2 linked regions of the Rhodoligotrophos defluvii genome follow. The protein of the gene in region 2 interacts with the protein of the main gene of each other region in a pairwise test. Links are inferred from orthologs where the notes say so. Each region holds a gene or a part of one and is shown on either strand. Other genes may lie near its edges.

Region 1 (2,801 bases), on a different replicon or contig from region 2:
GGACGAGCCGACAGTGGGACTCGATGCAACCTCACTGGCCCTGCTGACGGAACTGATCGCAACCCACCTGCGCGGCGGGGGCATCGCCATCGTCGCGTCGCATACGCCACTGGACGTGAGCTTGCACCATCACCTCGACATGAGCAGGTTCAGCGCCGAGCCATGAGCGTGTTCGCCGCCATTGTCATGCGCGACATTCGCCTTGCCTTGCGCCAGAGCGGCGGGGCGGGCACGGCCATCGGCTTCTTCCTCGCGGTGCTCGTCCTCATGCCGCTGGGCGTCGGACCGGATCTTGCGCTGCTGCAGCGAATCGCGCCTGGCACCTTATGGATCGCATTGCTGCTTTCGGTGCTGCTGTCGGCGGACCGGATCTTTCAGGCGGATTTCGAGGACGGGTCGCTCGAACTCATGAGCCTGGGGCTCATCCCGCTGGAGCTGACCGCTCTGGCCAAGGCGCTGGCGCACTGGCTCACCACGGCCCTGCCCCTGGCCGTCGCGGCGCCGGCTCTGGGCGTACTTCTCAACCTGTCGCCGCAGCTGGTGCTGCCGCTGTGGGCGGCCATGCTCGCCGCCTCGCTCGCACTGAGTCTGCTGGCGAGCGTGGGGGCCGCCCTTACGGTGGGCCTGCGGCGCGGCGGCATAATCATTTCACTTCTGGTGCTGCCGCTCTATATTCCCGTTTTGATTTTCGGCATCTCGGCGAGTCTCGGGATGCCGGCGGACGGCGCCCTCTTCGGCGCGTCCATGCTGATCCTGGTGGCGATAACCCTGGCGTGCGTCGTGCTTTGCCCTGTCGCGGCAGCGGCGGCGCTGCGGGTGCACCTGAAATAGGCGTGAGGCGCGCCTGGGTCGCATTGCGAAGCGGCGCCTTAAAGGCTAGAGCGAGCCCATGCAGCGGTTTGCCAACCCGACCCTGTTCTCGAAGCTCGGCGCAGCGGTGCTCCCGTGGACGGCGGCCGCGGCGGTGCTGCTGCTGGCCATCGGCCTGGTGTGGGGCCTCGTCTTCTCGCCGGCCGACTACCAGCAGGGCGAGACGGTGCGCATCATGTATGTGCACGTGCCGGCGGCGTGGATGGCCATGTTCATCTATACAGCCATGGCGGTGGCAAGCGCGGTGGCCATCATCTGGCGCCACCCGCTGGCGGATGTGGCAGCCAAGTGCTCCGCGCCGATCGGTGCCTGCTTCACCTTCCTGGCGCTGGCCACGGGCGCGCTGTGGGGCAAGCCCATGTGGGGAGCCTGGTGGGTGTGGGACGCGCGGCTTACGTCGGTGTTCGTGCTGTTTCTGCTCTATCTCGGCTATATCGCCATCTGGCAGCTGATCGAGCAGCCGCAGCGGGCGGCCCGCATCGCCGCCATCGTGGCCCTGGTCGGGTTCGTGAACGTGCCGATCGTGAAATTCTCGGTCGATTGGTGGAATTCGTTGCACCAGCCGGCCAGCGTGTTCAAAATGGACGGGCCGGCGATCGATCCGTCGATGCTGTGGCCGTTGCTGGTGATGGGGGCGGCCTATCTGTTTCTGTATGTGACGCTGCTTCTGATCAGTATGCGGACCGAGATCGTGTCCCGGCGTATCCAAAGCTTGGAGCTCGCGGCGGTGCGTGGCCAAGCCCGCGGCAGGGTGGGACCGGCAGCGCAATCGCAGCGCGCCTGACAGCGGCGTGGGCTGGGGAGACCGCGAATGTCGTTCGAGGCACCACATGTAGGCTACGTGATCGCGGCCTATCTCATCAGCGCGGTCGTGCTGATGCTCCTCGTCATCGGTATCGCCTCCGCCTCCCGCCGCAGGCGCCGTGAGCTGGCGCTGCTCGAGGCAAGCAGCGCGCGGCGGACGCAGGCGACCGGCAAAGACTTGGAAGAGATGTAGAGATGGACGGCAACATGCCTGTTTCGGAACTGACGAAGGACGGGAGCGGCGCGCGTTCCGCTTCGGCCTCCAGTCGGCCGCCGCGGCGCGGCGCCATCTGGGCCCTCGTGCCCGCGATCGTCTTCGCGCTGCTCGCCCTGGCCCTGTTCGTCCGGCTGCAAGGGGATGATCCCTCGAAGGTTCCATCGCCGCTGGTGGGACGGCCGGTGCCGGATTTCGCGCTGCCGGGCCTTGCCGGGCTGAAGAGCGAAGGCACACCGGTGCCGGGCTTCGCTGCCAGCGATCTCGCCAAGGGCGAGGTGAGCCTGGTGAACGTGTGGGCGTCGTGGTGCGTGCCGTGCCGGGAGGAGCATCCGCTCCTCATGCAAATCGCCGCCCAGCAGGCGGTGAAGCTCTACGGCATCAACTACAAGGACGAGCAGGAGAATGCGCGCCGATTCCTGGGGCTGCTCGGCAATCCCTATCACGCGGTCGGCGTCGATGCGCAGGGGAAGACCGCCATCGAGCTGGGCTTCTACGGCGTGCCGGAAACCTTCGTGGTCAATGGCAAGGGGGTGATCACCTACAAGTGGATCGGCCCGATGACGCCGGAGGTGATCGAGAAGCAAATCATTCCCGCGATCACCGCGGCGCGGAAGGCCAGCTGATCGAGGCCGCGCGCGTTCAAGCCCCGACCCGGGCGCGGCGCGGGCCAAACAGGCAGGCGGCCAAGAGGACGAGGCCGGAGGTGACCGCGATCATGCCGGCGGCGCTGACGCTGGCGGAAAACCCGAGCCATAATGGCGCGAACGCCGCCAGCACATAGCCGGTGACAGCCGACAGCACCGCGAAGGCCGCGCTCCAGGCCAGCTGCGCCGGCAGCCGGTCGGTCATCAGCCGCGCGGCTCCGGCGGGACATATGAACATGGCAATGACGATGATGGCGCCCACCGCG
Region 2 (6,287 bases):
CGCTGCGCCTCGTCACTCACGTCAGCCGGGTTGGCCGAGGCGGGCCGGGCAATATGCGCCTGGCCGCCATAGTGGAAATCGGTCTCGTCCCCGACATTGCCGCAGACGGGGCAGGTGATCAGCAGCATGGCAGGCCATCCCTTGCTATGGGTTGTGTGCGGCTTACGGCAGATCGGCTGGCCCTGACCGTCATCACCCGGCTCGGCCGGGTGATCCAGGGGCGCCGGGGGAGGGGGTGTGCCGTGGTGCCCTGGATGCCCCGGACGAGCCGGGGCATGACGGATTCTGTCAGCGTCATTACCCGGCTTGACCGGGTGATCCAGGGGCGCCGGGGGAAGGGGTGTGCCGTGCTGCCCTGGATGCCCCGGACGAGCCGGGGCATGACGGATTCTGTCAGCGTCATCACCCGGCTTGACCGGGTGATCCAGGGACCGGAGGGGAAGGGGTGTGCCGTGTTGCCCTGGATGCCCCGGTCATGCCGGGGCATGACGACATTCGTAGAGTTATTCATGCTTGCTGCAACCCAACATCGAGGCCTCAGTGGGCCACCGCCGCCGCCACGCTCTCGTCGATCAGGCGGCCTTGCAGGAAACGGTCGAGACCGAAGGGGCCGGCGATCGGGTGAGGGCGGTCATTGGCGATGGTGTCGGCGAACACGAAGCCGGAACCCGGGATGGCCTTGAACCCGCCGGTGCCCCAGCCGCAATTCACATAGAGGCCCTTCACGTCGGTCTTGCCGATGATGGGCGAGCGGTCGCCGGTCATGTCCACGATGCCGCCCCAGGAGCGCATCATGCGCAGCCGGGAGATGATGGGGAAGGTCTCGACCAGGGCTGTGATGGTGTGCTCCAGCGCCGGCAGTGTGCCCCTCTGCGAATAGTTGTTATAGGGGTCCGCCCCGCCGCCGATCACCAGCTCGCCCTTGTCGGACTGGCTGATATAGCCGTGCACCGTGTTGGCCATGACCACCACGTCGATCACCGGCTTTATGGGCTCGGAGACCAATGCCTGCAGGCAGACGCTTTCGAGCGGCATGTTGACCCCCGCCGACTGCATGAGCGGCGAGGTGTTGCCGGCGGTGACGACAGCCACTTTCTTGGCGCGGATCGTGCCGCGGCTGGTCTCGACACCCGCCACCCCGTCTCCCTCGCGCAGGATGCGGAACACCTCGCAATTCTGGATGATGTCGAGGCCGCGCGCATCCGCCCCGCGCGCATAGCCCCAGGCCACCGCGTCATGCCGGCCGGTGCCGCCGCGCGGCTGGTAATAGGCGCCGAGAACGGGATAGCGCGCATTGGGGCTGTCGTTGATGATCGGCACCAGGCGCTTGACCTCGGCCGGATCGATCATGCGCGCCTCGATGCCCGCCAGGCGGTTGGCATGGCTCGTCCGCTTGAGCGCCCTGAGCTCGTGCTCGGTCTGGCACAACATGAGCAGGCCGCGGGGCGAGAACATCACGTTGAAGTTCAGCTCCTGCGACAAGTCCTCATAGAGCTTGCGCGACAGCTCGTAGATGGCCATGGACTCGTCCTGCAGGTAGTTCGAGCGGATGATGGTGGTGTTGCGCCCCGTGTTGCCGCCGCCGAGCCAGCCCTTCTCCAGCACCGCCACATTGGTGACCTTATGCTCCTTGGCGAGGTAATAGGCCGTGGCGAGCCCATGGCCGCCCGCCCCGACGATCACGACATCATATTCGGGCCGCGGCTCCGGACTGCGCCAGGCGCGCGGCCAGTCCTTGTGATAGTTCAGCGCATTGCGCGCCAACGTGAATATCGAGTAGAGCTTCATGGCCTATCGCGATGGTGCTGCCGGGCCCGCCCGACGCGCAAAGCTGTGAGGCGGCCTGTGATGACCGCCCGCATGGTGGGCGACCATAGCACCGGCCGGCATCAAGACACGCAGCTTTGCGACGCCGAGCGCGTAAACTGCGACACCATAAAGTGGATCGAGGCGCCAGGCCAGCATGCGCCCGGCACAGGAGAAACATGGGCCTCTGGATCATCCTCGCCGCTCTGACGGCGCTGGCCATAGCCGCCGTGATCTGGCCGCTGGTTGCCGCCCGCAAAGGCCGGCAGCCGGCCATGAGCCAGGATGCAGCGGTTTACCGCGACCAGCTTGCGGAGCTCGATCGCGAACGGGCCCGCGGGCAGATCGGCGAGAAGGAGGCCGAGGCGGCGCGCAACGAGATCGCCCGCCGCCTGATCGCCGCCACCAAGGCCGGCACCGCAGATGCGGCGGGCGCGGGCGCGCGCGAGCCCAAGCCGGTGATCCTGGCGGCGCTGATCGGTATTCCCGCCTTGAGCCTCGCCGTCTATCTCGCCCTCGGCCAGCCGCTGATGCCGGGCGTGCCCCATGCGGAGCGCATGGCCCATGCGCTGGAAAACCAGGACTATCCGGCGCTCATCGCCCAGGTGGAAGAGCGCCTTGCCGCCAAGCCCGACGACGTTCAGGGCTGGCGGGTGCTTGCGCCGATCTATGTGCGGCAGGGCCGCTATGCGGACGCGGCCAAGGCCTATGGGCGCATCATGATGCTGGAGGGCGAGCGGCCCGATCTGCTCGCCAGCTATGCGGAAGCGCTGATCCTCGCCAATGGCGGGCTCGTCTCCGAGCAGGCCCGGCAGGCGGTCGACCGCGCGCTCGCGCTGGATGCGAAACTGCCCAAGGCCCGCTTCTACAAGGGCCTGGCAGCCAAGCAGGACGGCGACACCGCACAAGCGCTGAGCATCTGGCGGGCGCTACTGAAGGACGCGCCGGCCGATGCGCCCTGGCGCTCGGTGGTCGAAACCAATGTCGCTGCGCTCGCCGGGACCCCGGCGGCGCCCGCCTTGTCGCAGGACCAGGTGGAAGCGGTGACGTCGCAAGGTCCGGCGGCACAGCAGCAGATGATCCGCGGCATGGTCGAGGGGCTGCAGGCGCGGCTTGATCGCGACGGTGGCCCTGTGGACGACTGGCTGAAGCTGGCCCGGGCGCGCGTCGTCCTGGGCGAGAACGATGCGGCCAGGGCGGTGCTGACCAAGGCCGCCGAGCAATTTCGCGGCGACAATGCGGCACTGGCACGCATAGACGAAGCGCGCCGGGTTCTGCATCTAACGGACTGATTTGAAGCCGATCCGTGGTCGCGAGCGCGACAAGGCACAGTGGGCGCATGGCACTTTCGCGAAAACAGAGGCGCGGAGCCTTCATCCTCACCGGCATCGCCATTCTTGGGCTGGCGGTCGGGCTGGTGCTGTTTGCGCTCAGCGACACGATCGTGTTCTTCTATACCCCGAGCGAGGCGGCCGAGAAGGTGCAGCCGGGCCAGCGCTTCAGGCTGGGCGGCCTGGTGGCCGCCGGCAGCGTGCAGCGCATGCCCGACGGCCGGGTTCACTTCACCGTGACCGACCAGCAGCACACGATGACGGTCAGCTATGCCGGCATCCTGCCCGACCTGTTCCGGGAGGGGCAGGGCGTCGTCGCCGAGGGCGTGCTCGACGGGCACGGTGCGTTCATCGCCGACACGGTGCTGGCCAAGCACGACGAGAACTATATGCCGCGCGAGGTGGCCGACGCCCTGAAGCGGAAGGGCGTCTGGCAGCACAACGAGGCGAAATCGGAATAGGCTGGAGAATGCAGGCCGCAACGGGCGGACCAGGCGCATGATCATCGAGGCCGGGCACTTCGCCTTGGTGCTGGCGATGGTGGTGGCTTTGTACCAAGCCGCCGTCCCGCTCTATGGCGCCCATGTCGGCAACGACCGAATGATGCGGGTCGCCGCAACGGCCGCCGTCGCGCAGCTGATCCTCGTGGCAGCAGCGTTTGCGGCGCTGATCCACGCCTTCGTGGTCTCCGACTTTTCGGTGAAGCTGGTCTGGGCCAATTCCCACTCCGCCAAGCCGCTGCTCTACAAGATTTCCGGCGTGTGGGCGAACCACGAGGGCTCCATGGTCCTGTGGGTCCTGATCCTTGCCGGGTTCGGTGCGGCCATTGCCTTGGGCGGGCGGAACCTGCCGCTATCCCTGAAAGCCCGCACCCTCGGGGTGCAGGGCCTGATCGGCGCCGCTTTCCTCATGTTCACGCTGGCCACCAGCAACCCCTTCGAGCGGCTGATGCCGCCGCCCGTCAACGGAAACGGCATCAACCCGCTGCTGCAGGACCCGGCGCTCGCCTTCCACCCGCCCTTCCTCTATGCGGGCTATGTCGGCCTCTCCAGCGTGTTCTCCTTCGCCTCCGCCGCCCTGATCGAGGGCAAGGTGGACGCGGCCTGGGCGCGCTGGGTGCGGCCATGGACGCTCGCCGCCTGGATGTTCCTGACCGTCGGCATCGCCATGGGCTCCTGGTGGGCCTATTACGAGCTGGGCTGGGGCGGCTGGTGGTTCTGGGATCCGGTGGAGAATGCCTCGCTCATGCCCTGGCTCGTCGCCACGGCCCTCTTGCATTCGGCCATCGTGGTGGAAAAGCGCGACGCCCTGAAGGTCTGGACCATCTTGCTCGCGGTGCTGGCCTTCTCGCTGAGCCTGCTCGGCACCTTCCTCGTGCGCTCAGGCGTCTTGACGTCCGTTCATGCCTTTGCGGTCGACCCCGAGCGCGGGGTGTTCATCCTGCTCATCCTCTGCCTGTTCATCGGCGGCGCGCTGACCCTGTTCACGATCCGCGCGCCGCAGCTCAAGCAGGGCGGTCTGTTCGCCCCGGTGAGCCGGGAAAGCGCGCTGGTCGTGAACAATCTGCTGCTCGCCTCGGCCACCACCGCGGTATTGATCGGCACGCTCTATCCCCTGGTGCTGGAGGTGGTGACCGGCGCCAAGATCTCGGTGGGCCCGCCCTTCTTCAACCTGACCTTCGCGCCGCTCATGCTGCCGCTGCTGCTGCTGGTGCCGATCGGGCCCATGCTCGCCTGGAAGCGGGCCGATGCCTGGGGCGCGGTGCAGCGCCTGTGGGCCGCGGCATTGATCGCGGTTGTCGCCGGCACCATCGCCTATGGCCTCAAGTCGGGCGGGCCGCTGCTCGCGCCGCTCGGCATCGCCCTGGGCGTCTGGCTCATTGCCGGCGCCGTCGCGGAGCTCGCCTATCGGGCGAAGGTCGGCGAGGTGCCCTTGCCGACCGCATTGCGGCGTTTGGCCGGCCTGCCGCGATCGACCTTCGGCACGGCGCTGGCCCATGCCGGCGTCGGCGTGCTGGTCCTCGGCATCGTCGGAGTGACCGCCTGGCGGCAGGAGCAGGTGCTGGTAATGGCACCGGGGCAGGTCGCCGATATCGCCGGCGCCACGATCACCTTCCAGGGCGTGGTGCCCGTGAGCGGACCGAACTGGCGCGACGAGCAGGGCCGCTTCGCCGTGGCCTCAGGCGGCCGCGAGGTCACCGTGCTGACCCCCGCCAAGCGCACCTTCGCGCCGAGCGGGCAGACCACGTCGGAGGTGGGGATCTATCCCTTCTGGTCCGGCGATCTCTACATCGCCATGGGCGAGGCCGCGCCCGGCGCCCAGGGGGAGGGCGGCGGCGGGGCGGGGCGGGTGGTGCGCCTCTATTTCAACCCGCTGGTGCCGCTGATCTGGATCGGCGCCGGCCTCATGTTCCTGGGTGGGGCCATCTCGCTCTCCGACCGCCGCTACCGGGTGGGTGCGCCGTCACGCCGCACCGCCACCCTCGGCACCAGCCCCGCCGGAGCAGAACCGTGAGAGCCCTGCGCATCGCTCTCGCCGTTCTCTTCACGCTGTGTGCCGCGACCATGGTCCACGCCGTGCAGCCGGACGAGATCCTGCCCGATCCCAAGCTCGAGGCGCGGGCGCGGGCGCTTTCGGCGGAGCTGCGTTGCCTGGTGTGCCAGAACCAGTCGATCGACGACTCCGACGCGCCGCTCGCCCGCGATCTGCGCCTCATGATCCGCGAGCGCCTCGCCGCCGGCGACAGCGATGCCGCGATCATCGATTATGTGGTCTCGCGCTATGGCGAGTTCGTTCTGCTGCGGCCTCGCTTCGAGCCGGCCACATGGGCGCTGTGGCTGACCCCCTTCGCCGTCCTGCTCGTGGGAACCGCCTATTTGGCATGGCGACGCCGGCGGATGGGCTCTGCACCTCTGGAGCCGCCTCTGAGCGCGCAGGAACAGGCCGAGCTGGCCGCGGCCCTGCGCAAAGAGGCGAAGGACCCCGCACCTTAACAATTTTTAATCTTCCAGCAAGGCGGCCGTAACGCGCGCTTTCCATTCTCCAGGCTGACAATTCAACCATTCGCCTGTGGAGATGGAGATGAACGATACGAAGACCCGTAAGCGGAACAAGCTCATCGCGCTTGCCCTTGCAGGGCTGCTGGGCGCG

Evidence for each region. The genes of interacting proteins can lie anywhere in the genome.
Region 1: the proteins of ccmE (region 2) and E4P09_RS22540 interact in binary tests that used the Escherichia coli proteins (3 or more experiments, as listed by UniProt). The link is inferred for Rhodoligotrophos defluvii from one-to-one orthologs.

Annotation. Positions count from the first base shown.
Region 1 is NZ_SZZM01000006.1:323,541-326,341, forward strand. What follows is about bases 1-2,771. They hold E4P09_RS22540 (heme ABC transporter permease), read left to right. Parts: upstream 1-889; coding sequence 890-1,654; downstream 1,655-2,771. Other genes in these bases: ccmA (heme ABC exporter ATP-binding protein CcmA), read left to right, coding at 1-166; ccmB (heme exporter protein CcmB), read left to right, coding at 163-831; ccmD (heme exporter protein CcmD), read left to right, coding at 1,682-1,867; E4P09_RS22550 (DsbE family thiol:disulfide interchange protein), read left to right, coding at 1,870-2,514; E4P09_RS22555 (metal ABC transporter permease), read right to left, coding at 2,531-2,771. Outside these bases: more of E4P09_RS22555, read right to left, coding at 2,772-2,801. UniProt on the Escherichia coli protein: Required for the export of heme to the periplasm for the biogenesis of c-type cytochromes.
Region 2 is NZ_SZZM01000001.1:566,020-572,306, reverse strand. What follows is about bases 1,911-4,871. They hold ccmE (cytochrome c maturation protein CcmE), read left to right. Parts: upstream 1,911-3,145; coding sequence 3,146-3,598; downstream 3,599-4,871. Other genes in these bases: E4P09_RS02730 (heme lyase CcmF/NrfE family subunit), read left to right, coding at 3,636-4,871; ccmI (c-type cytochrome biogenesis protein CcmI), read left to right, coding at 1,986-3,098. In the rest of the region: E4P09_RS02750 (sarcosine oxidase subunit delta), read right to left, coding at 1-128; E4P09_RS02745 (sarcosine oxidase subunit beta family protein), read right to left, coding at 538-1,788; more of E4P09_RS02730, read left to right, coding at 4,872-5,651; E4P09_RS02725 (cytochrome c-type biogenesis protein), read left to right, coding at 5,648-6,130; E4P09_RS02720 (DegQ family serine endoprotease), read left to right, coding at 6,219-6,287. UniProt on the Escherichia coli protein: Heme chaperone required for the biogenesis of c-type cytochromes. Transiently binds heme delivered by CcmC and transfers the heme to apo-cytochromes in a process facilitated by CcmF and CcmH.